DNA from 2 places in the Bradyrhizobium sp. UFLA05-109 genome. Region 1 is predicted to be linked to the other one. Evidence: riboswitches for the same ligand, from Rfam matches in the RefSeq annotation. Region 1 holds a riboswitch; the other holds the start of a gene.
The links. A riboswitch is a leader RNA that binds a small molecule or an ion and turns the genes downstream of it on or off. The one in region 1 is predicted to bind S-adenosylmethionine.

Region 1 (10,240 bases):
CTCGGCCTTGCCGCCGACCTCTGCCCAGATGTCCCGGCCGTAGAAGAAATAGGTCCGCAGATTTCCCCTCACCACCAACGCGGAGTCATCGTAGGCGTTCAGGATCAACGAGTCGGCTTCGAGATTGCCGTCGATGAACGTCCCCTTGGCAAAACCCGTCGAAAACACCGTGCTGGCGACATTGCCGAGCACGACGAACACCCCGCCTTCATCAAACGCACCTGCGCTCCCTAGATCGATGAGGCCGTCGACGGTCAGATCGCCCATCACCAACGTGTTGAAGGCCGGCACGTCGACGAAGTCGGATGCTGCGAGCGGCCCGCGAAGCACGGCACAATCGTCCCGCGCAGGTGGGTCGGACTCCAGATCGTAACGGGCGAGCTCCCGCCGAAATCTTTCCGATCCATTGTTCGCCAGAAGCTCGTCGAAGACGGCCCGCGTCACTCTCTCGAACGTCATCCTGCCGCACCCCCCATGATCCGCAGGGCAAATGGCGCTAACCGCCGAGCCCGCGCCTCCTTAAGGTCGCACGAGCCCGACGACAGGTTCGCAATGTGCGGGAACGATCGATCAGTTCGGCATCACGTACGCATAGATCCGCCCGCGCGAGATCGGTGCCTCGCGGACGCGATTGCCGTTGTTGCCGGAGATCATGATCGGATTGCCCTTGGCGTCGATGCCGGTGATGATGCCGACATGGCCGCCGCGGCGACCGCGCGACATGACCGCAATCGCGCCGACCTGCGGACCGGAGACACGCGTTCCGTAATGCGCGAACGAGTTCGCCATGTCGGAGCCGGTGCCCTGGTGGCCGGTGTGCTGGAGCACCATGTTCATGAAACGCGCACACCATAGGCTGCCGCGTCCGGTCGGATTGCCACCGAGATAGCGGCGCGCTTCCGAGACGAGGCCCGAGCCACTGCCAAAGCCGCCCGCCACGGCCGCGGCATTGGCGCTCTGATCATAGCTGGCCTGCGTATCCATGAAGCCGTTCGCCTGCAATTGCGCGGCGCCGCGCTCGAAGCGCGATGAGCCTGCGTGGCGATAGTGATGATGCCTGCCCGCATGGTGCGCGGCGTGATGCACGTGAGCGTGCCGCTCTGCGCTGTGACGATGAGACCGTGCCGATGCTGGAGAGATAGATGCGGCGAACGCCGCGGAGAAGAGAGCCAGCGCGATGACGTGACGCAGCCGGCCGAACGCAAACAACTCAAACATTCTTCATCCTTCGTTGACACCCCCAATCACCGTCGGCCGGTGCGGCGGCCGACATCCGCGGGTCGTATGAAAGTCGAGATGTGGCGAGAGCAAGGCACAATGCTGCATAGCAGAAATTCGCTTCAGGGAATTTATGCGATGATCCTGTGTCGATGCTGGTCTGATGCTGCCGCATTGCTGCCCACAGCATTAACTGCGATGCTTAACGCGACGGCTCAGAAAGAGGGAAACGGTTAATGCCCCACGCCACGACCAGGGACGATGTCCGCATCTATTTCGAGGAAGCGGGCCACGGCACACCAATCATCTTCCTGCACGAATTCGCGGCCGACTGCACCAATTGGGAGCCGCAGATGCGCTACTTCTCGCGCGGCCATCGCTGCATCAGCTATTCGGCGCGCGGCTATACGCCGTCGGACGTGCCCGCGTCGGCCGAGGTCTACACCTACAAGCACTTCTACACCGATGCACTCGCGGTGCTCGATCATCTTTCGATCGATCGCGCACATCTCGTCGGCCTCTCGATGGGCGCCTATTCCTCGCTCCAGATCGGCCTCAATGCGCCACAGCGCGCGCTATCGATGACGCTGGCCGGCGTCGGTTCAGGCTCGGAGCTCGACAATCTCGAAGCCTGGCGCCAGCAGTGCCGCGCCAACGCCGAGCAGTTCGAAACGCTCGGCTCCGTGGACGTTGCGAAAGCCACGCGCGAGGCGCCGAGCCGGATTCCCTTCCTGGTCAAGGACCCGCGCGGACACGCCGATTTCTATGCCGCACTCGCGCGGCACGATTCCAGGGGCTCGGCCAACACCATGCGCGGCTTCCAGGGCGGCCGCCCCTCGATCTACACGATGACAGATGCGATCAGAGCCGTCGCTACGCCCGCGCTGATTATCTGCGGCGACGAGGACGATCCCTGCATCGGGCCGAGCCTGTTCCTGAAGAAGCATCTGCCGGCGGCGGGACTTGCAATGTTCCCGAAGTCCGGCCACGTGCTCAATCTCGAAGAGCCCGCGCTGTTCAACGAAACGGTGGAGCGGTTCGTCGCGCTGGTGGAAGCCGGGCGTTGGCCAGTACGCGATCTGAGGTCGGTGGCTGCTAATTAGTTTGCTGTCGTTCCGGGGCGCTCGACGAGCGAACCCGGAATGACACCAGAGGTGTCACTTCCCGCCGCCGCGGCTCAGCAGAAATACGCCCTGCTCGCCGAACAGATTCCACACCCACCAGGGCAATCGCAGCCGCAGCGGACGGCCGTAGAGATCGAGCGCTTCGGCGCGCTCCATCTTCACGCCGATCTCGTCGCAGAGCTGGACGAAGTCCTTGATGGTGCAGAAATGGATGTTGGCGGTGTCGTACCAGGTCGCCGGCAGGTTCTCCGTGCGCGGCATGTGGCCGCCGATCAGGAGCTGCAAGCGCATCTTCCAGTAGCCGAAGTTCGGGAACGACACGATGGCGCGGTGGCCGATGCGCAGAAGATTTTCCAGCACCACCCTCGGCTGCCGCGTCGCCTGAAGCGTCTGCGACAGGATCACATAGTCGAAGGCGTCGTCGGGATAGTTGATGAGGTCGGTGTCGGCGTCGCCCTGCACCACCGCGAGCCCCTTGGCGACGCAGCGGTTGACACCCTCGCGCGACAGCTCGATGCCGCGGCCGTCGATGCCGCGGTTTTCCAGGAGTTGCAGCAGATCGCCGTCGCCACAGCCCACGTCGAGCACCTTCGAGCCGCGCTTGACCATCTCCGCAACCAGCAAATGATCGGCGCGAAACTGGCCGGATTGTTCGGTCGCAAGGCCACCGAGCGGCAGCACTTCCTGTACAGACATTTCAGCCGCCCTTGCCGTTGATGCCGCGCGCCTTGCCCGCGGATTGCAGGAAGGCGCGGGAGATATCGAAGAATTCGGGGACGTCGAGCAGGAAGGCGTCATGGCCGCGATCGGTTTCGATCTCGGCGAACGACACCCGCGCGCTCGACGCGTTGAGCGCGTGCACCAGCGCGCGCGATTCCGAGGTCGGGAACAGCCAGTCGCTGGTGAACGACACCACGCAGAAGCGCGTCTTGACGCCGGCAAACGCCTTCGCCAGCACGCCATCATGGTCGCCGGCGATGTCGAAATAGTCCATCGCGCGCGTCAGGTAGAGATAGCTGTTGGCATCGAACCGCTCGACGAAAGACGAGCCCTGGTAGCGCAGATAGCTCTCGACCTGGAAATCCGCATCGAACGAGAATGTCGGTAGCTCACGGTCCTGCATGCGCCGGCCGAATTTACGATGCAGCGCTGCGTCCGAAAGGTACGTGATGTGCGCAGCCATCCGTGCCACCGCGAGCCCGCGATGCGGATGGATGCCGTGATCGGTATAGCGCCCGTTGTGCCAGTCGGGATCGGCCATGACGGCCTGGCGGCCGAGCTCGTGGAAGGCGATGTTCTGCGCGGAGTGCCGCGTCGAGCAGGCGATCGCGAGCGCGGAGAACACGCGCTCAGGATAGGCCGCGGTCCATTGCAGCACCTGCATGCCGCCCATCGAGCCTCCGACCACCGCAAACAGCGTGTCGATGCCGAGGCGATCGATCAGCATCGCCTGCGCGCGCACCATGTCGGGGATGGTGATGATGGGAAAATCCAGGCCCCACACCTTGCCCGTCGCTGGATTGAGCGAGGCAGGTCCGGTCGAGCCCATGCAGCCGCCGATGACGTTGGCGCAGATGATGAAGTACTGGCCGGGGTCGAGCGGCCGGCCGGGCCCGACCAGGGTCTCCCACCATCCGGGCTTGCCGGTGACGGGGTGGACATTCGCGACATGCTGGTCGCCGGTCAGCGCATGGCAGATCAGCACGGCGTTGGAACGCTCGGCATTGAGCTCGCCATAAGTCTGATAGGCGATCTGGAACGGGCTGAGGTCGATGCCGCAATCGAGGGGCAACGGTTGCTCGGCGCCGAAATACGCAACCTGCGAACTCGGATGATCCGCCTCATGCGAGCGCTCTTCGGCGATCGCGGGGCTCGGTACTGACGTGACGCCAACCATCTGACCATCGACCTCGTTGGCGGCGGCCCTCAAGCCACCGCTGACATCAGGCCATGAAAAACCCGGCCTGAACGATAGGTTCGGCCGGGATCGGATGCGTCCCCGGCCTGTTTAGCGAGTTTTTTAACGTGGCTGCAAGCCGGCCGGCTCAAATGACCACGGAACAAGCAAAAACTAGTTGCTGGAGCGCTTTTCGTCAAGCCGAGGCACCGATTAACCAAAGGGGGCCTTGCGAAGTCAGGCGAAAGAACCGTGATTTCTCTTTGCTTTCGGCGCCCATCCTGCCTAATCAGTCCCTTTGATGCAGCAGGTCCGCCTCGGCCGATCCGCTTTTGAAAACCTCTCAACAGCCCCTGGCAGATATGTCCCAACGTCCGCCCGCGCCACCATCGCTCCAGGAATTGCGCAAGGAGATCGATGCGATCGACGAGGAAGTGCATCGCCTCTTGATGCAGCGCGGCGACATCATCGACCGCCTGATCCAGGCGAAGCAAACGCAGGAGGTCGGCTCGGCTTTCCGGCCGGCGCGCGAGGCCAGCATGATGCGCCGCCTCGTCGAGCGCCATCGCGGCATCCTGCCGCTCGACACCATCGAGAGCATCTGGCGCGTCATCATCTCGACCTTCACTTATGTACAGGCGCCGTTCTCGGTGCATGCCGACGTCTCGGTCGGCGAGTCCGCGATGCGGGATTCGGCGCGATTCCATTTCGGCTTCACCACACCCTATGTGCCGCATTTCAGCGCGCAGGCCGCCGTCGAGGCGCTGGCGAAATCGAAGGGTGATTTGGCTCTGGTCTCGGCGATCTCGAGCCGCACGCCATGGTGGAGCGAACTCGAGGCCGAGGGCGCGCCAAAAATCATCGCGCGGCTGCCGTTCCTCGAGCGCGCCGACCATCCGGCTGCGCTGCCCGTCTTCGTGATCTCGCGGGTCGCCGACGACGCCATGGTCACGGAGGTCCAGACCTGGAGCGTGCGCGTGTCCGGCTGGAACGCCGACACCGCGAGGGCGCTGGCGCCGCTCGCTGACATCGTCGCGGTGCCCGATACCGCCTTCGACGGCGCTGCGCTGCTGGTGTCGGAGACCGGCATCGGCTTCGAGAAGATCAAAATGGCCCTGATCCGGGCCGGCGCCTCGGTCCGCTCGTCGGCTCTCGTCGGCGGCCACGCAACGCGCTATACGGTGCCTCCGAACGGGTCGGCCAAATCCGATGTGAAGGCTTGAGCCGCCCCGCATCCTTTCCGGAGTAGACGATGTCCCGCCCCGTGCCGAATCCCGGCATTCTCGATATTGCGCCCTACACGCCCGGCAAGAGCCCGGTGCCGGAGCCGGGCCGCAAGGTGTTCAAGCTGTCGGCGAACGAGACGCCGTTCGGGCCCTCGCCGAAGGCGATCGAGGCCTTCACACGTGTGGCGACGCATCTGGAAGACTATCCGGAAGGCACCTCGCGCGTGCTGCGCGAAGCGATCGGCCGCGCCTATGGGCTCGATCCAGACCGCATCATCTGCGGCGCCGGCTCGGACGAGATCCTCAATCTGCTCGCGCACACCTATCTCAGCCAGGGCGATGAAGCGATCTCGACCACCCACGGCTTCCTGGTCTACCCGATCGCCACCATGGCGAACGGCGCGAAGAACGTCGTGGCGGCGGAGGCGAGCTTCACCGCCGACGTCGATGCCATTCTGAAGGCAGTGACGCCGCGCACCAAGCTCGTCTGGCTCGCCAACCCCAACAACCCGACCGGCACCTATCTGCCCTTCGACGAGGTCAAGCGCCTGCGCGCCGGCCTGCCGTCGCACGTGCTGCTCGTGCTCGACGCCGCCTATTGCGACTACGTGTCTCGCAACGACTACGAAATGGGGATCGAACTGGTCGCGACCACCGAGAACACGGTCGTGACCCACACCTTCTCCAAGATCCACGGCCTCGCCGCGCTGCGCATCGGCTGGATGTTCGGTCCTGCGCATATCATCGACGCCGTCAACCGCATCCGCGGTCCGTTCAACGTCTCAACGCCGGCGATGTATGCCGCGGTCGCCGCGATCGAGGACACCGCGCATCAGCAGATGTCGAAGCAGTTCACCGAGACCTGGCGCAACTGGCTGACCGAGGAGATCGGCAAGCTCGGGCTGAAGCTGACGCCGAGCGTTGCCAACTTCGTGCTGATTCATTTTCCGGCCGAGAAGGGCAAGACCTCCGATGAGGCCGACGCCTTCCTGACCAAACGGGGACTGGTGCTGCGCGCACTGAAGAATTACGGCCTGCCCCATTCACTGCGCATGACCATCGGTACCGAAGAAGCCAACCGCCTCGTGGTCGGGGCCTTACGCGACTTCATGGGGGGCAAATGAGCGTCGCTCCGCACTTCCAGCGCGTTGCACTGATCGGCTTCGGCCTGATCGGCGGCTCGATCGCGCGCGCCGCGAAGCTCCAGGGCCTGGCTTCCGAGATCGTCACCACTGCGCGCTCGGAGAAGACGCGTGCGCGCGTCGCCGAGCTTGGCATCGTCGACCACGTGGTCGCCACCAATATCGAGGCCGTCAGGGATGCCGACCTCGTCATCCTCTGCATTCCCGTCGGCGCCTGTGGACCAGTGGCGCAGGAGATCGCGGCACATCTGAAGCCGGGCGCGATCATCTCCGACGTCGGCTCTGTCAAGGGCGCGATCGTCAGGGACATGGCGCCGCATCTGCCGCAGGGCATTCATTTCGTCCCCGCGCATCCCGTTGCGGGCACCGAGCATTCGGGCCCGGATTCCGGCTTTGCCGAGCTGTTCATCAATCGTTGGTGCATCCTCACGCCACCGGAGGGCGTCGACGCGGCCGCCGTCGACCGCTTGCGCGCGTTCTGGGCCGCGCTCGGCGCCAAGGTCGAGATCATGACACCGGATCATCATGATCTCGTGCTCGCGATCACCAGCCATCTGCCGCATCTGATCGCCTACACCATCGTCGGCACCGCCGATGAACTGCAACAGGTGACGGAATCCGAGGTGATCAAGTTCTCAGCCGGCGGTTTTCGCGATTTCACGCGTATCGCGGCGTCCGATCCGACGATGTGGCGCGACGTGTTCCTCGCCAACAAGGAGGCCGTGCTGGAGATGCTCGGCACCTTCAACGAGGACCTCGCAAAACTCACGCGTGCGATCCGCCGCGGCGATGGCGAAGCCCTGTTCGACCACTTCACCCGCACCCGCGCCATCCGCCGCGGCATCGTCGAGATCGGCCAGGATTCGGCGGCGCCTGACTTCGGCCGCCCGCATCCACCGCTGACGAAGCAGTAAGGATCTTAACGGCGCGTAGTCCGGATGGAGCGCTGCGAAATCCGGGGCTCTCGATCACGGCTGGCGCTGTCCCGGATTACGCTTCGCTCCATCCGGGCTACGACCTTCAATACAGCGGCGGGAGCTGCGCGATCTTCAGCGCGCCGAGCATCACCGCGCCATCGGCGAAGCGAAGCGGGAAGCTGCGCGCCTTCTTGCCTTCGAGGGTGCTTTCGGTACCGAGCGCATTGATGCCGGCGGCGACGCCGACATTGGCGTTCTGCTTCACGACCTTGCCAAGACCGGGAATGGCGCGGTCGAGGGCGCCGAAGAGGCCGTTGAGGTCCTGCGACTTCACGCCCGGCGCGACGCGGTCCAGCGTTGCTTGCGGCACGCCCTCTTCCAGCATCTTGTCGATACCAAGCGCGGGGATCACGCGCTCGAGGCCGGTCACAGTCATCTTCAATTCGCCGTCGAGACGACCGTTCGGCGAGATACCGAGCGTGCCGGCGGCGACCGCGATCATCTCGCCCTGCTGGATGCGCGACTGTACGATCTCGATATGCCCGCCGGCTGCCTGGAGCTCGCGGAAACGTTGCGGCCATGGCTTTGGCGTCAGATCCTTCAGCCCCGTGATCTTCGAACGCACGTCCGCTTCGAACGGCTCGGCCAGCAGCGGATGCACGCCCTGAATGCTGCCTTGCGCGATCTGGAGCACGGTCTCGATGATGGGATTGTCGCGCGAGGATCCCTCGGCGAGGCGTCCGTGCAGCTCGACCAGCTTGGCCTTCGCAACCGGCACCTGCACCGAGCCGTCGACGCGATTGATGGCGGGATCGTCGAACACGATCGAGGCGCGATCAGGCACGGCCGGCAAGCCGACCACGCTGCTGCGACCCTTGCTCCAGTTCACCACGAAGGACGTCTGCGTGACGCCGTCGGTCAGCGTCGCCGGCGCGGTGAATTCGGCGATCACGAGCTTGGGATCATAGACCTGGGCGACGACCAGGATGTTGTCGAGCCTGGCCGTGAACGGCGTCTTGCTCGCGGTCTGCGAGACCAGCGACACGCTGGCGCCGGAGCACTGCACCTCGAAGCGGAACGGGAAACCGGCGATCGAGCGCTTGGCGCAATCATAGATGCGGCCCGACTTGGCCTCCTGGGCGCGCCAGGCATCGGCAGCCACTTCGGCCTGGGAGGCGGCGTAGAACCAGAAGCCGCTCCAGGCGACGGCGAGAATCAAGAGGAGGACGGGCGCGATGAAAAGGCCCCAGCGGGGGCGCCGCCTGGCGGCAATGGTCATATCGGACATGCCGCGACCCTTTGACCCCAGATGATGGCAAATGTAAGCGAGATTGGCTTGCTGCAGGAGGTCGAGAATTCACTTCGCCTGGACGGCGGGGTCTGGTAGCGGTGCCAAACATGTCCGAAATTACCCTCCCCTCCGTCACGACGGCCACCGGCGACCTCTGGGTGTTCGGCTATGGCTCGCTGATGTGGCGGCCCGGCTTCGCGTTCGAGGAGCGCGTGCCGGCGCGGCTGGTTGGCGAGCATCGCGCGCTCTGTGTCTATTCCTTCGTCCATCGCGGCACGCCCGAGAAGCCGGGCCTCGTGCTCGGGCTCGATCGCGGCGGCGCCTGCCGCGGCATCGCCTTCCGCGTCGCTGCGAGGAGCCGTGCCGATGTGGTCGCTTACTTGCGCGAACGCGAGCAGGTCACCTCGGTCTATCGCGAGGTGATGCGCTCGGTGTGGCTCGAGAACGACGCACGGCAGCGTGTCAGTGCCCTCGCCTACGTCGTCGACCGCGGCCATGTGCAGTATGCGGGACGCCTGTCGCTTGCCGAGCAGCATCGCCACGTGCTGCAAGGCCACGGCCAGTCCGGTGCCAATCGCGACTACGTCACCGCGACGGTGAAGGCGATCGAGGCCGAAGGTTTTCGCGATACGCAGCTGCATCAGCTTGCGGTTCTCCTGCACAACGATGCGCATTCCCTGCATGATCCGGCTCCGAGCAGCGAGCGGGACGAGCGCTAGTTGCTGGAAGCCACGTAGCTCGGCGCGCTGCCGATGCGCTGCTCCTGCTCTTTCCGTCCGGCTTCGACGATGCGGCCCGTGGCCTCCTCGATCGCGTCGCGAACGCGCGCGATGTACTCGTCCTTCGGCAGACCCGGCGGCAGCGGATCCAGGAACTCCACCACCAGCGTGCCGGGATAGCGCATGAAGGTCCGGCGCGGCCAGAACAGGCCGGAGTTGAGCGCGATCGGCAGGCACGGCACGCCGCAGGCCGAATAGATCTGGGCGAAGCCGGTCTTGTAGTCCGGTGGCGCGCCCGGCGCGCGGCGGGTGCCCTCCGGGAAGATCACGAGCTGGCGGCCGGAGCGCACCGCATCGCGCGCCCGCCGCGTCATGTCCAGGAGCGCCTTGACGCCTGCGCTGCGATCGATCGCGATCATGCCGGTCTTGCCCAGGAACTGACCGAACACCGGAATGTGCATGAGCTGGCGCTTGAGGATGAAGATCGGCCGGTCGAAGAACCGCAGCAGCGCGAACGTCTCCCAGAAGGATTGATGCTTCGACGCGATCACCAGTGGTCCCGCCGGGATCTTCTCCACACCTCTGAATTCCACCTTGATGTTGCAGATCACCCGCATCAGGAGCAGCGTCGAGCTCGCCCACCATTCGGCGACCGTCAGCGTCGCGCGGGGCGACATCAGGAAGGTCGGCAGCGCGATGATCGCAC
Region 2 (10,240 bases), on a different contig from region 1:
GTCGGCGCCGGCGACAATGTGGTGCGCTTCCTGCCGCCCTTGATCGTCACCGAGGCGGAAATCGAGGAGGGCATCGCGCGGCTCGAGCGCGCCTGCACCGCGATTGAATCCACTCTCAAGACGCCGGCGGCAAGCTGATGAGCAAGACGCCCAAGCACTTTCTGGATATCAACGAGCTGCCGCTGTCGGAGCTCAAGAGCATGCTCGCCGCCTCCTCGGCCATGAAGGCAAAGCAGAAGGCGCATCAGCCGGTCAAGCCGCTCGAAGGCAAGACGCTGGCGATGATCTTCGAGCGGCCGTCGACGCGGACGCGGGTGTCGTTCGATGTCGCCATGCGCCAGCTCGGAGGCGAGCCCATCATGCTCACCGGCGCCGAGATGCAGCTCGGCCGCGGCGAGACCATCGCCGACACCGCGCGCGTGCTGTCGCGCTATGTCGATGCCATCATGATCCGCATCCTCAATCACGATGCGCTGCTCGAGCTCGCGGCGAACGCGACAGTGCCTGTCATCAACGGACTGACGCGGCGCTCGCATCCGTGCCAGGTGATGGCCGATCTCATGACCTATGAGGAGCATCGCGGGCCGATCGAGGGCAAGACAGTGGCCTGGACCGGCGACGACAACAACGTTCTCGCCTCCTGGGCGCATGCCGCCGAGCGCTTCAAGTTCAACCTCAATGTCGCGACCCCGCCGGAGCTCGCGCCGAAAAAGGCGATGCGCGACTGGGTCAAGGCGACGGGCGCTCCGATCATGCTGGGCACCGATCCGGAAGCTGCGGTGCGCGGCGCCGATTGCGTCGTCACCGACACTTGGGTCTCGATGGGCGACAAGGAGGGCGAGCGTCGCCACAACGTGCTCAAGCCCTACCAGGTCAACGCCCAGCTAATGTCGCTCGCCAAGCCCGATGCGCTGTTCATGCACTGCCTGCCCGCCCATCGCGGCGAGGAGGTCACCGACGAGGTGATCGATGGTCCGCAATCCGTCGTGTTCGACGAGGCTGAAAACCGTCTGCACGCGCAGAAGGGTATTTTGGCCTGGTGCTTTGACGCGGTGAAATAGGTTTGGATCGCCGTCCTGGCGGACGACAATGAGAGAACCGTGATGATGGCAGCGTGGCGTTGCCCTATCTTCGGTCGTCGTCCCGGACAAGCGCAGCGAAGCGGAGCGCAGATCCGGGACCCATAACCACAGGGTGGAGTTTAGCGAAGACTCGGGGTTGTCATCTCCGCCACAACGCAATCCTGTGGTTATGGGTCCCGGGCTCGCGCTTTGCGCGCGCCGGGACGACACCGAATATGGTGTGCTGTGTACGATCCATTCTGCATCAAAAACGGAGCGCCTTGCCGCCCCTTTCATTTCGTTCACTCCGACCCCAGATAGAGCGCCATGGTCCCCCAATCCCCTGACATCAAAGCCGGGCCCGAAAGTCCGGTTCGCGCGCCGTCTTCCGTTCCCGTCGACGACGCCGTGCTGCCCTTCGAGGTCGATGCGCTCGACGTGCGCGGGCGCTTGACCCGGCTCGGGCCTGCGCTCGACGATATCCTCACCAAGCACGATTACCCCGCGCCGGTCGGCAAGCTGCTCGGCGAGGCCATCGTGCTGACGACGCTGCTCGGCTCGGCGCTGAAATTCGAAGGCCGCTTCATCCTTCAGGCGCAGACTGACGGCCCGGTGTCATTCCTGGTGGTCGACTTCAAGGCGCCCAACCGCCTGCGCGCCTATGCCCGCTACGATGCCTCGCGGCTCGGCGGGGCAAAGGACTCCGGCTCGCTGCTTGGTCGCGGTCATCTCGCCATGACGATCGATCAGGGCCCGGACATGAGCCGCTACCAGGGCCTCGTCGCACTTGACGGTGGCAGCCTGGAAGATGCGGCGCATGAATACTTCCTGCGCTCCGAGCAGATCCCGACCAAGGTGCGCCTCGCCGTCGGCGAGGAATGGCGCTCGAGCGACGGCGGCAAGCACCGCTGGCGCGCCGGTGGTCTGTTGATGCAGTTCTTGCCGAAGGCGCCGGAGCGCGCGCGACAGGCCGACATGCATCCCGGCGACGCGCCCGAAGGCACCTCGCCGCATACCGTCGCCGAGGACGATGCCTGGGTCGAAGCGCGCTCGCTGATCGGTACGGTCGAGGACGTCGAGCTGATCGATCCCGATCTCTCGGGCGAGCGGCTGTTGTACCGGCTTTTTCACGAGCGCGGCGTGCGCGTGTTCAATCCGCTGGGTCTGAAAGCGGAATGCTCCTGCTCGCGCGATGCGGTGGCGGCGATGCTGAAGAGCTTTTCGCCCGATGATCGCGCCGCGATGGTCAAGGACGACAAGGTCGTCGTGACCTGCGAGTTCTGTAGCTCGGTGTATCAATTCACGCCGCACGAGGCGGGGGTGGAGAACGCCTAGCCAAGCGGTCAGAAGTCGTAAGGTGGGCAAAGCCAAGCGTGCCCACCACTTCTATCACATGATTGGAGAGGTGTTGGGCACGGCGCTTCGCGCCTTTGTCCACCCTACCGCAGCATGCCGCCCCTCAGTTCAACACCCGCTTGCCGCCATCCGGGCTATCGAGCGAAAACGTCGGCACGTCGATCTCAAAACGCTCGCCGCTTTCGTTGACCATCTGGTAGCGGCCGGTCATGAAGCCCGAGGCGGTCGAGAGCGGGACGCCCGAGGTGTATTCGTAGCGCTCGCCGGGCGCGAGGATCGGCTGCTCGCCGATCACGCCTTCGCCCTTGACTTCCTGCTGCCGCCCTGTCGCGTCGGTGATGATCCAGTGCCGCGTCTTGAGCTGCACGGTCTCGTCGCCGGAGTTGGTGATCACGATGGTGTAGGACCAGAAGTAGCGAGAGCGCTCGGCTGACGACTGCTCCGGGACAAAGTTCGGCTCGACGGTCACTTCGATCTGGCGGGTCACGGCACGGTACATGGTTGCCATCATAACGAAAACCTCACCGGGAACCAATCGCGGCCCGCAGCGTCAGCGACATCGTGCCGCCCGAATCGGCACGGTAGTTACACCCCAATGTGATCCGATCGCTTTGCGAGCAGGCCACCGGCCCGGTACACTCCTCAAACGCTGCGATTTGCGCAAGGGTTTTGGCCCGATGACCATTGCCGACCAAGTGACGGGATCGCCGATCGCCGGAACCGCGGATGCCAAGGCCTTAGATGCTAAGTCCTTGGATGCCAAGTCCTTGGACGCCAAGTCGAAGTCCGTCGAGGCGAAGCCGCGCGCGGCGGCGCCTGCTATCACGCTGCCCGTCATCGGCGAGCGTGAGCTTCGGCTCGATCTCTTTCGCGGGCTTGCGTTGTGGCTGATCTTCATCGACCACTTGCCGCCAAACCTGCTGACCTGGTTCACCATCCGCAACTACGGCTTCAGCGACGCCACCGAGATCTTCATCTTCATCTCCGGCTACACCGCGGCCTTCGTCTACGGCCGCGCGATGCTGGAAAACGGCTTCGTCATCGCCACTGCGCGGATCCTGCGCCGGGTCTGGCAGATCTATGTCGCCCACGTCTTCCTGTTCACGATCTTCCTCGCGGAAATCTCCTACGTCGCGACCAGCTTCGAGAACCCGCTCTACACGGAAGAGATGGGCATCATGGATTTCCTCAAGCAGCCCGACGTCACCATCGTGCAGGCGCTGCTGCTGCGCTTCCGGCCCGTCAACATGGACGTGCTGCCGCTCTATATCGTGCTGATGCTGGCGCTGCCGCTGATCCTCTGGCTGATGAAATGGAAGCCGGATCTCACGCTCGGCCTCTCGGTCGTGCTCTACGTGGTGACCTGGGAGTTCGATCTCTATCTTTCGGCCTATCCGAATGGCTTCTGGGCCTTCAACCCGCTCGCCTGGCAATTGCTGTTCGTGTTCGGGGCCTGGTGTGCGCTCGGAGGTGCGCGGCGCATGTCGCGGATCCTGGCATCACCCGTGACGATGTGGATTTCGATCGCCTATCTGGCGGCTGCGTTCTACGTGACGCTGACCTGGTACCTGCCGCAGCTCTCCCACTTCATGCCGAAGCGGATCGAGCAGTGGATGTATCCGATCGACAAGACCGATCTGGACGTACTGCGCTTCACGCATTTCCTGGCGCTGGCCGCGCTCACCGTGCGCTTCCTGCCGCGGGACTGGCCGGGCCTGAAATCGCCCCTCCTGAGGCCGCTGATCCTCTGCGGCCAGCACTCGCTGGAGATTTTCTGTCTGGGCGTGTTCCTGGCCTTTGCCGGCCATTTCATCCTGGCCGAGGTGTCCGGCAGTCCGGGCATGCATGCGCTGATTAGTCTCTGCGGAATCCTGATCATGTGGGCCATGGCCTGGGTGATTTCGTGGTACAAGCTGGTGGCCGACAAGAGCGGTTCCAAAACCAAAAACGCCGCCGGCAACGCCGATCTGGCGGGAGGGGGCTGATGAAGGCGAAGGTTCTCCTGAGCCTGATCCTGCTATGCGGTGCACTTGCCGCGCCTTCCGCGCGCGCCGAGGATAATGCTGCGCCTCAAGCGCCCGCAGGACCTGCGGCGTGCGAGGTGCCGTCCTACCTGCTCGCCACCGAAAGCAAGCTGCCGAAGGTCGCCGAGGCCGTAAGCAGCGAAAAACCCCTCGAAATCCTGGTCATCGGCAGCCGGTCGACCACCATCCCGTCGTCGGAAGAAAGTTCTTACCCGGCCCGGCTTCAGGCGGTCCTGAAGGAGAAGCTGCCGTCGGAATCGGTGCATGTCTCCGTAGAACTACAGAGCAAGAAGACGGCAGAAGAGGCCGCATCCGGCTTCGTTAAGCTCATGGAGGCGAAAAGGCCTACTTTGGTCATCTGGCAGACCGGGACCGTGGATGCTATTCGATCCATCGATCCCGATGAGTTCCGCGGTGCCGTCACGGATGGCGTTACTGCGCTGCAAAACGCTGGGGCCGACGTTATATTGATGAACTTGCAGTACAGCCCGCGGACCGAAACCATGATCTCGGTGCCGCCCTATCTCGATAATATGCGCGTGGTGGCGCAGGAGCATGACATCCCGCTGTTCGACCGTTTCGCGATCATGCGTCAATGGAATGATCAGGGTCAGTTTGACCTGTTCAATCCGTCGCGCGGGCCGGAGTTGGCGAAACAGGTCCATGATTGCCTTGGCCGGGCGCTGGCGCAGTTCGTCGTCGATGCAGCCCATCTCGGTCCGGCCCAGCAGCAAAACTGAGGTTTAGCGTAAATGAGTTCTTTCCGCCCTTTTGGCCTGACGGCATGGCTGGCTGCGCCCATAGCGGCCGCGCTGCTGATGCCTATTGCGTTGTCACCCGCCCACGCGCAGGCCGTGGCTGCCGCACCAACGGACCCGCAGGCCGCTAGTCCGGCCCCCGCGCCGCAGGCCACGACCACCGCGACCAGCCAGCAAGAATCTCCCGGACAGCGCGGGTTCACCGCGCGGGCCATCGACAAGGTCAAGCAGGTCGCCAAATCTGCCGGCGACATCTTTGGCCGTGTGCCATGCCTGCCGCCGAGGGGCAGCGCGAAATCGATGGGCTCGCTGCCGCATGTCGCGGGCAAGCTGGTCGCGGGCAAGCCGGTCGTCATCGTCGCGTTCGGTTCGTCGTCGACGGCAGGCTTCGGTGCGAGCTCGCCTGATTTCAACTATCCGAACCGGCTTGCCGCGCAGCTCCGCCGGCAATATCCGACCGCCGACATCACCGTCATCAACGCCGGCGTCGGCGGCGAGGACGCGCCCGAGATGATGAAGCGCCTCCAGAAAGAGGTGATCGACGTGCATCCGGACCTCGTGATCTGGCAGGTCGGCACCAATGCGGTGCTGCGCAACCTCGATCCGGGCGACACCGCCAAGCTCGTCGAGGACGGCATCACGCGCATCCAGGCGGCTGGCGATGCCGACATCGTGCTGGTCGATCCGCAGTATTCGCCGCGCGTCACCGAGCGCCCCGAGAGCGCCGGCAAGATGGTGAAGCTGCTCGGCCGCGTCGCGGAACTCCGCCACGTCGGTATCTTCCCACGCTTCGAGGTGATGCGCGACTGGCACGAGAAGCAGGCCATTCCGGTCGAGAGTTTCGTGATCTCCGACGGCCTGCACATGAATGATTGGGGCTACGCGTGCTTCGCGCAGCTCCTCGGCGACGACATCATCCGTTCCGTTGGCCAGATCAAGCTCGGTGTCAACGTGCCTGCGGACGTGCGGACCTACCGGCCGATGTAGCTCCATTGTCGTAGGGTGGGTTAGCGAAGCGTAACCCACCACTTCTTTCGACGAGTGGAGAACTAAAGAGGTGGGTTACGCCCTCGGCTAACCCACCCTACGATTTCGAGTGCGTGGTTACGCCTTCTCCAGCGCCGCGGTGAGATCCTCGATCAGATCGTCGGCATGCTCGAGCCCTGCGGAGAAGCGGATAAAACCTTCGCTGATGCCGAGCGCGGCGCGGTCTTCCGGCTTCAGGCGCTGGTGCGTCGTGGTCGCCGGATGCGTCACCAGGCTCTTGGCATCGCCGAGATTGTTGGAAATCTTGGCGAGCTTCAAGGCATTGAGCACGCGGAAGGCGGCCTGCTTGCCGCCCTTGACCTCGAAGCCGACCAGCGTCGAGCCGCCGCGCATCTGCTTCTTCACGAGGGCCGCTTGTGGATGATCGGCGCGGCCGGGATAGACCAGCCGCGAAATCTTCGGATGGCTCGCGAGCACTTCGGCAACGCGGGCCGCGGTGTCGGTCTGCGCACGCACGCGCACGCCGAGCGTCTCCAGCCCCTTGAGCAGGACCCAGGCGTTGAATGGCGAGATCGACGGCCCGGTCTGGCGCATGAAATTATGGACGTGCTCGGCGATGAACGCTTCCGAAGACAGGATGACGCCGCCGAGGCACCGGCCCTGGCCGTCGATGTGCTTGGTCGCGGAGTAGACGACGACGTCGGCACCGAGTGCCAGCGGGCTCTGCCAGATCGGCGTCGCGAACACATTGTCGACGACGAGTCGCGCGCCGCCCTTGTGGGCGATCTCGGCAATGGCGGGAATGTCGAGCACGTCGAGCGTCGGATTGGTCGGGCTCTCCAGGAAGAACGTCTTGGTGTTCGGCTTGACCGCGCGCTGCCACTGGTCGAGATCGAGGCCATCGACCAGCGTGGTCTCGATGCCGTAGCGCGGCAACAGATCCTGCACCACGTAGAGACACGAGCCGAACAGCGCCTTTGATGCCACCAAGTGATCGCCGGCCTTCAAGGGCGCGAGGATCGCGGTCGTCACCGCGGCCATGCCGGTTGCTGCCGAGCGGGCGGCTTCGGCGCCTTCGAGCTCGATCATGCGCTGCTCGAACATCGCGATCGTCGGGTTGGAATAGCGCGAATAGATGAAGCCGGGATCCTCGCCCTTGAACCGCGCCTCGCATTCCTCGGCGCTTGCGTAGACGTAGCCCTGTGTGAGGAACAGCGCCTCGGACGTCTCGCCATATTGCGAGCGCAGGGTGCCGGAATGAACCAGCCGGGTTTCGGGACGGTAAGTAGCGGGCGACTTCGACATAGGTACCTCCGACATGACCATTGATGCGAAAATGGTCACAAAAAAACCGGCCTGGATATCTCCACTGGCCGGGATCACAGAGGTCCCCGGCCTGTTTAGCGATTTATTTAACGTGGCTGCAAGCCGGCCGGCTCAAATCACCACGGGATAAGTCATGCTCATATTCCGCCATGGCCTTTTCGTCAAGGCATGCATCGGATAGCGGTAAAAGGTTCGTTTTACGCATTTTTGGATGCGTTTTGACCCGAGATGAGGACCACCGGTTGACGTTCACGGTCGCCGCCGACGCCAATGGTATCCTGCCCGACCGCATGATCGCGGCGATGGCAGATGACGGGCTCATCCTGCCTGCTTACGACTTCGTCGAAAGCCAGATCCAGCCGGCGAGCCTCGATCTGCGCCTCGGTGATATCGCTTACCGTGTCCGCGCGAGCTTCCTGCCCGGGCCCGGCGCCACTGTCGCCGAACGCATCGACGAGCTGAAGCTGCATGAGTTCAGCCTCACCGACGGCGCGGTGCTGGAGACCAATTGCGTCTACATCGTGCCGCTGCTCGAGAGCCTCGCGCTGCCGCCGGAGATCGTCGCGGCCGCCAATCCGAAAAGCTCGACCGGGCGGCTCGACGTCTTCACCCGCGTGATCGCCGACGGCACCCGCCGTTTCGACATGATCGGTGCGGGCTATCACGGCCCGCTCTATGCCGAGATCAGCCCAAAAACGTTTCCGGTACTGGTGAGCGAGGGCTCGCGGCTCTCGCAGGTGCGCTTCCGCACCGGCGATGCCATCCTCAACATCGATCAGCTCGAGGCGCTTCATGCGACCGAGCGCCTCGTCGACATTGACGAGGCCGATCTCACCGGTGGTGTCGCCGTCTCCGTCGATCTCTCCGGCGAAAAGGGCGGCGGCTTCGTCGGTTATCGCGCCAAGCGCCACACCGGCGTCGTCGATGTCGATCGCCGTGCCGGCTACGCGGTCGAGGATTTCTGGGAGCCGATCTCGGCGCGTCCCGACGGCAGCCTCATCCTCGATCCCGGTGAGTTCTACATCCTCGCCTCCAAGGAAGCGGTGCAGGTTCCGCCGGACTATGCCGCGGAGATGGTGCCGTTCGATCCGCTGGTCGGCGAATTCCGCGTGCACTATGCTGGGTTCTTCGATCCCGGCTTCGGCTACGCCGGTGCGGGCGGGCAGGGGGCGCGCGCGGTGCTCGAGGTGCGCTCGCGCGAGGTGCCCTTCATCCTCGAGCACGGCCAGATCGTCGGCCGTCTCGTCTACGAAAAAATGTTGGCGCGCCCCGACGCCATGTACGGCCAGCGCATCGGCTCGAACTACCAGGCGCAGGGCCTGAAGCTCTCCAAGCACTTTCGGGTGTAGCCGCATTTCGTAGCCCGGATGGAACGCAGCGAAATCCGGGGCTTTCGCCAAGCAGGGTCCGGGATTACGCTTCGCTCCATCCGGACTGCTCCTCGGTGAAGGAGGGCGAAATGACAGATCAATCCGAACTCGACGCAAGAATCCTTGATGATGCCGCGGATGCGCTGATCTATTCGGATCGCGCGGGCACGATCGTTCGATGGAATCGCGCATCGAGCGCTCTGTTCGGCTTCTCGGCACAAGAAGCGCTCGGCCAGAACCTCGACCTGATCGTACCCGAGCATTTGCGCGCCGCGCATTGGAAGGGCTTTGAGAGTGCGACGTCGAGCGGCACGATGAAGCTTGCCGGCCGGCCCACGCTGACCCGCGCGCTGCACAAGAGCGGGCGCAAGCTCTATATCGAGATGACCTTTGCGCTGGTGCGCGATGTTGCTGGTGCCGTGCTTGGCGCCGTGGCTATGGCGCGCGACGCGACCGAGAGGGTCGCGCGCGAGCGCGCGGCCAAGGCCGCATCGCCGCCGCAAACTTCGTGATGCGGAATTGGACGAAGGAGCTGAGGCGCCCTGCATGAGCGTCCGGTTGCCTGTCACCGGGTGCGGTGACACACTCGATCAAAACAATGATCGGGAGCGAACATGGCCACCGCTTTGGACTCCGCGCAGGAAGCCCAGTGGAAACGCTGGCGTGCCATCGCCGATCTCTACCACGCTTATTTCACCGGCCTCATCCTCACCGTGGTGACGCGGCGCGGCACGGCGGATGCTGCTGAATTCGTCTTCCGTGTGTTTCGCCGCCAGCAGCAGGAGCGTTTCCTGCCAGGGCTCGACAAGCTCGGGCTGCGCCATCTGCCGCCGGCGGTCGCGGTCGCGCAATATCACTATCTCTCCAACTGGATCGGCGGCGTGCATGTCGAATACATGTATGAGAGCGATCGCAAGGCCTGGATCCGCTATCCGCCACCGCGCTGGATCTGGAAGGGCCCCGCGATCTGCGGCATTCCCGGCGAAGTGTCACGCGCGATGCTGCGTGGCTGGCACGTCAACAATGGCGTCGTGCTCGGCGACCTCAGGCTCGGCTTCGTCTGCACCAAGCAAAGCGTCGATGGCCAGGATGGGCTCGAAGGTTACTACTACGAATATGATGATCCCCTCGAACTCGCCCAGCGCCTGGTATTCGCGCGCCATCTCGAAGCACCACTGTTCGATGCGAACAGCGCGCCGGCACTGCCGGTCGCGAGCTGGCCAAAGCCGCGGCTGGAAAAAGCCTATCGTAATTACGCGATGGAATATGTCCGTACGGCCGCGCCCGTGATGGTGCAGTTGTTTGGTCCCGAGGATGCCGGATATTTGCTGCATCTGACGGGCAAGCTGATCGGCATG

Region 2: linked by a shared signal. The riboswitch ahead of Q3C01_RS27900 (O-succinylhomoserine sulfhydrylase) and the one ahead of metX (homoserine O-acetyltransferase MetX) in region 1 are both predicted to bind S-adenosylmethionine.

The regions. Positions count from the first base shown of each region.
Region 1 covers NZ_JBBIAR010000004.1:52,650-62,889, forward strand. Annotated here, with positions in the region: gene Q3C01_RS03680 (hypothetical protein) at 1-459, opposite strand, end outside; gene Q3C01_RS03685 (TIGR02594 family protein) at 571-1,218, opposite strand; gene Q3C01_RS03690 (alpha/beta fold hydrolase) at 1,455-2,321, shown strand; gene metW (methionine biosynthesis protein MetW) at 2,376-3,038, opposite strand; gene metX (homoserine O-acetyltransferase MetX) at 3,040-4,239, opposite strand; SAM riboswitch at 4,330-4,409, opposite strand; gene Q3C01_RS03705 (chorismate mutase) at 4,602-5,462, shown strand; gene hisC (histidinol-phosphate transaminase) at 5,492-6,589, shown strand; gene Q3C01_RS03715 (prephenate/arogenate dehydrogenase family protein) at 6,586-7,521, shown strand; gene Q3C01_RS03720 (DUF2125 domain-containing protein) at 7,628-8,812, opposite strand; gene Q3C01_RS03725 (gamma-glutamylcyclotransferase) at 8,923-9,534, shown strand; gene Q3C01_RS03730 (lysophospholipid acyltransferase family protein) at 9,531-10,240, opposite strand, start outside.
Region 2 covers NZ_JBBIAR010000042.1:71,627-81,866, forward strand. Annotated here, with positions in the region: gene Q3C01_RS27865 (aspartate aminotransferase family protein) at 1-138, shown strand, start outside; gene argF (ornithine carbamoyltransferase) at 138-1,061, shown strand; gene Q3C01_RS27875 (Hsp33 family molecular chaperone) at 1,389-2,396, shown strand; gene apaG (Co2+/Mg2+ efflux protein ApaG) at 2,521-2,916, opposite strand; gene Q3C01_RS27885 (OpgC domain-containing protein) at 3,095-4,402, shown strand; gene Q3C01_RS27890 (SGNH/GDSL hydrolase family protein) at 4,402-5,181, shown strand; gene Q3C01_RS27895 (SGNH/GDSL hydrolase family protein) at 5,194-6,186, shown strand; gene Q3C01_RS27900 (O-succinylhomoserine sulfhydrylase) at 6,304-7,491, opposite strand; SAM riboswitch at 7,566-7,645, opposite strand; gene Q3C01_RS27905 (2'-deoxycytidine 5'-triphosphate deaminase) at 7,755-8,861, shown strand; gene Q3C01_RS27910 (PAS domain-containing protein) at 8,972-9,394, shown strand; partial or broken gene Q3C01_RS27915 (hypothetical protein) at 9,497-10,240, shown strand, end outside.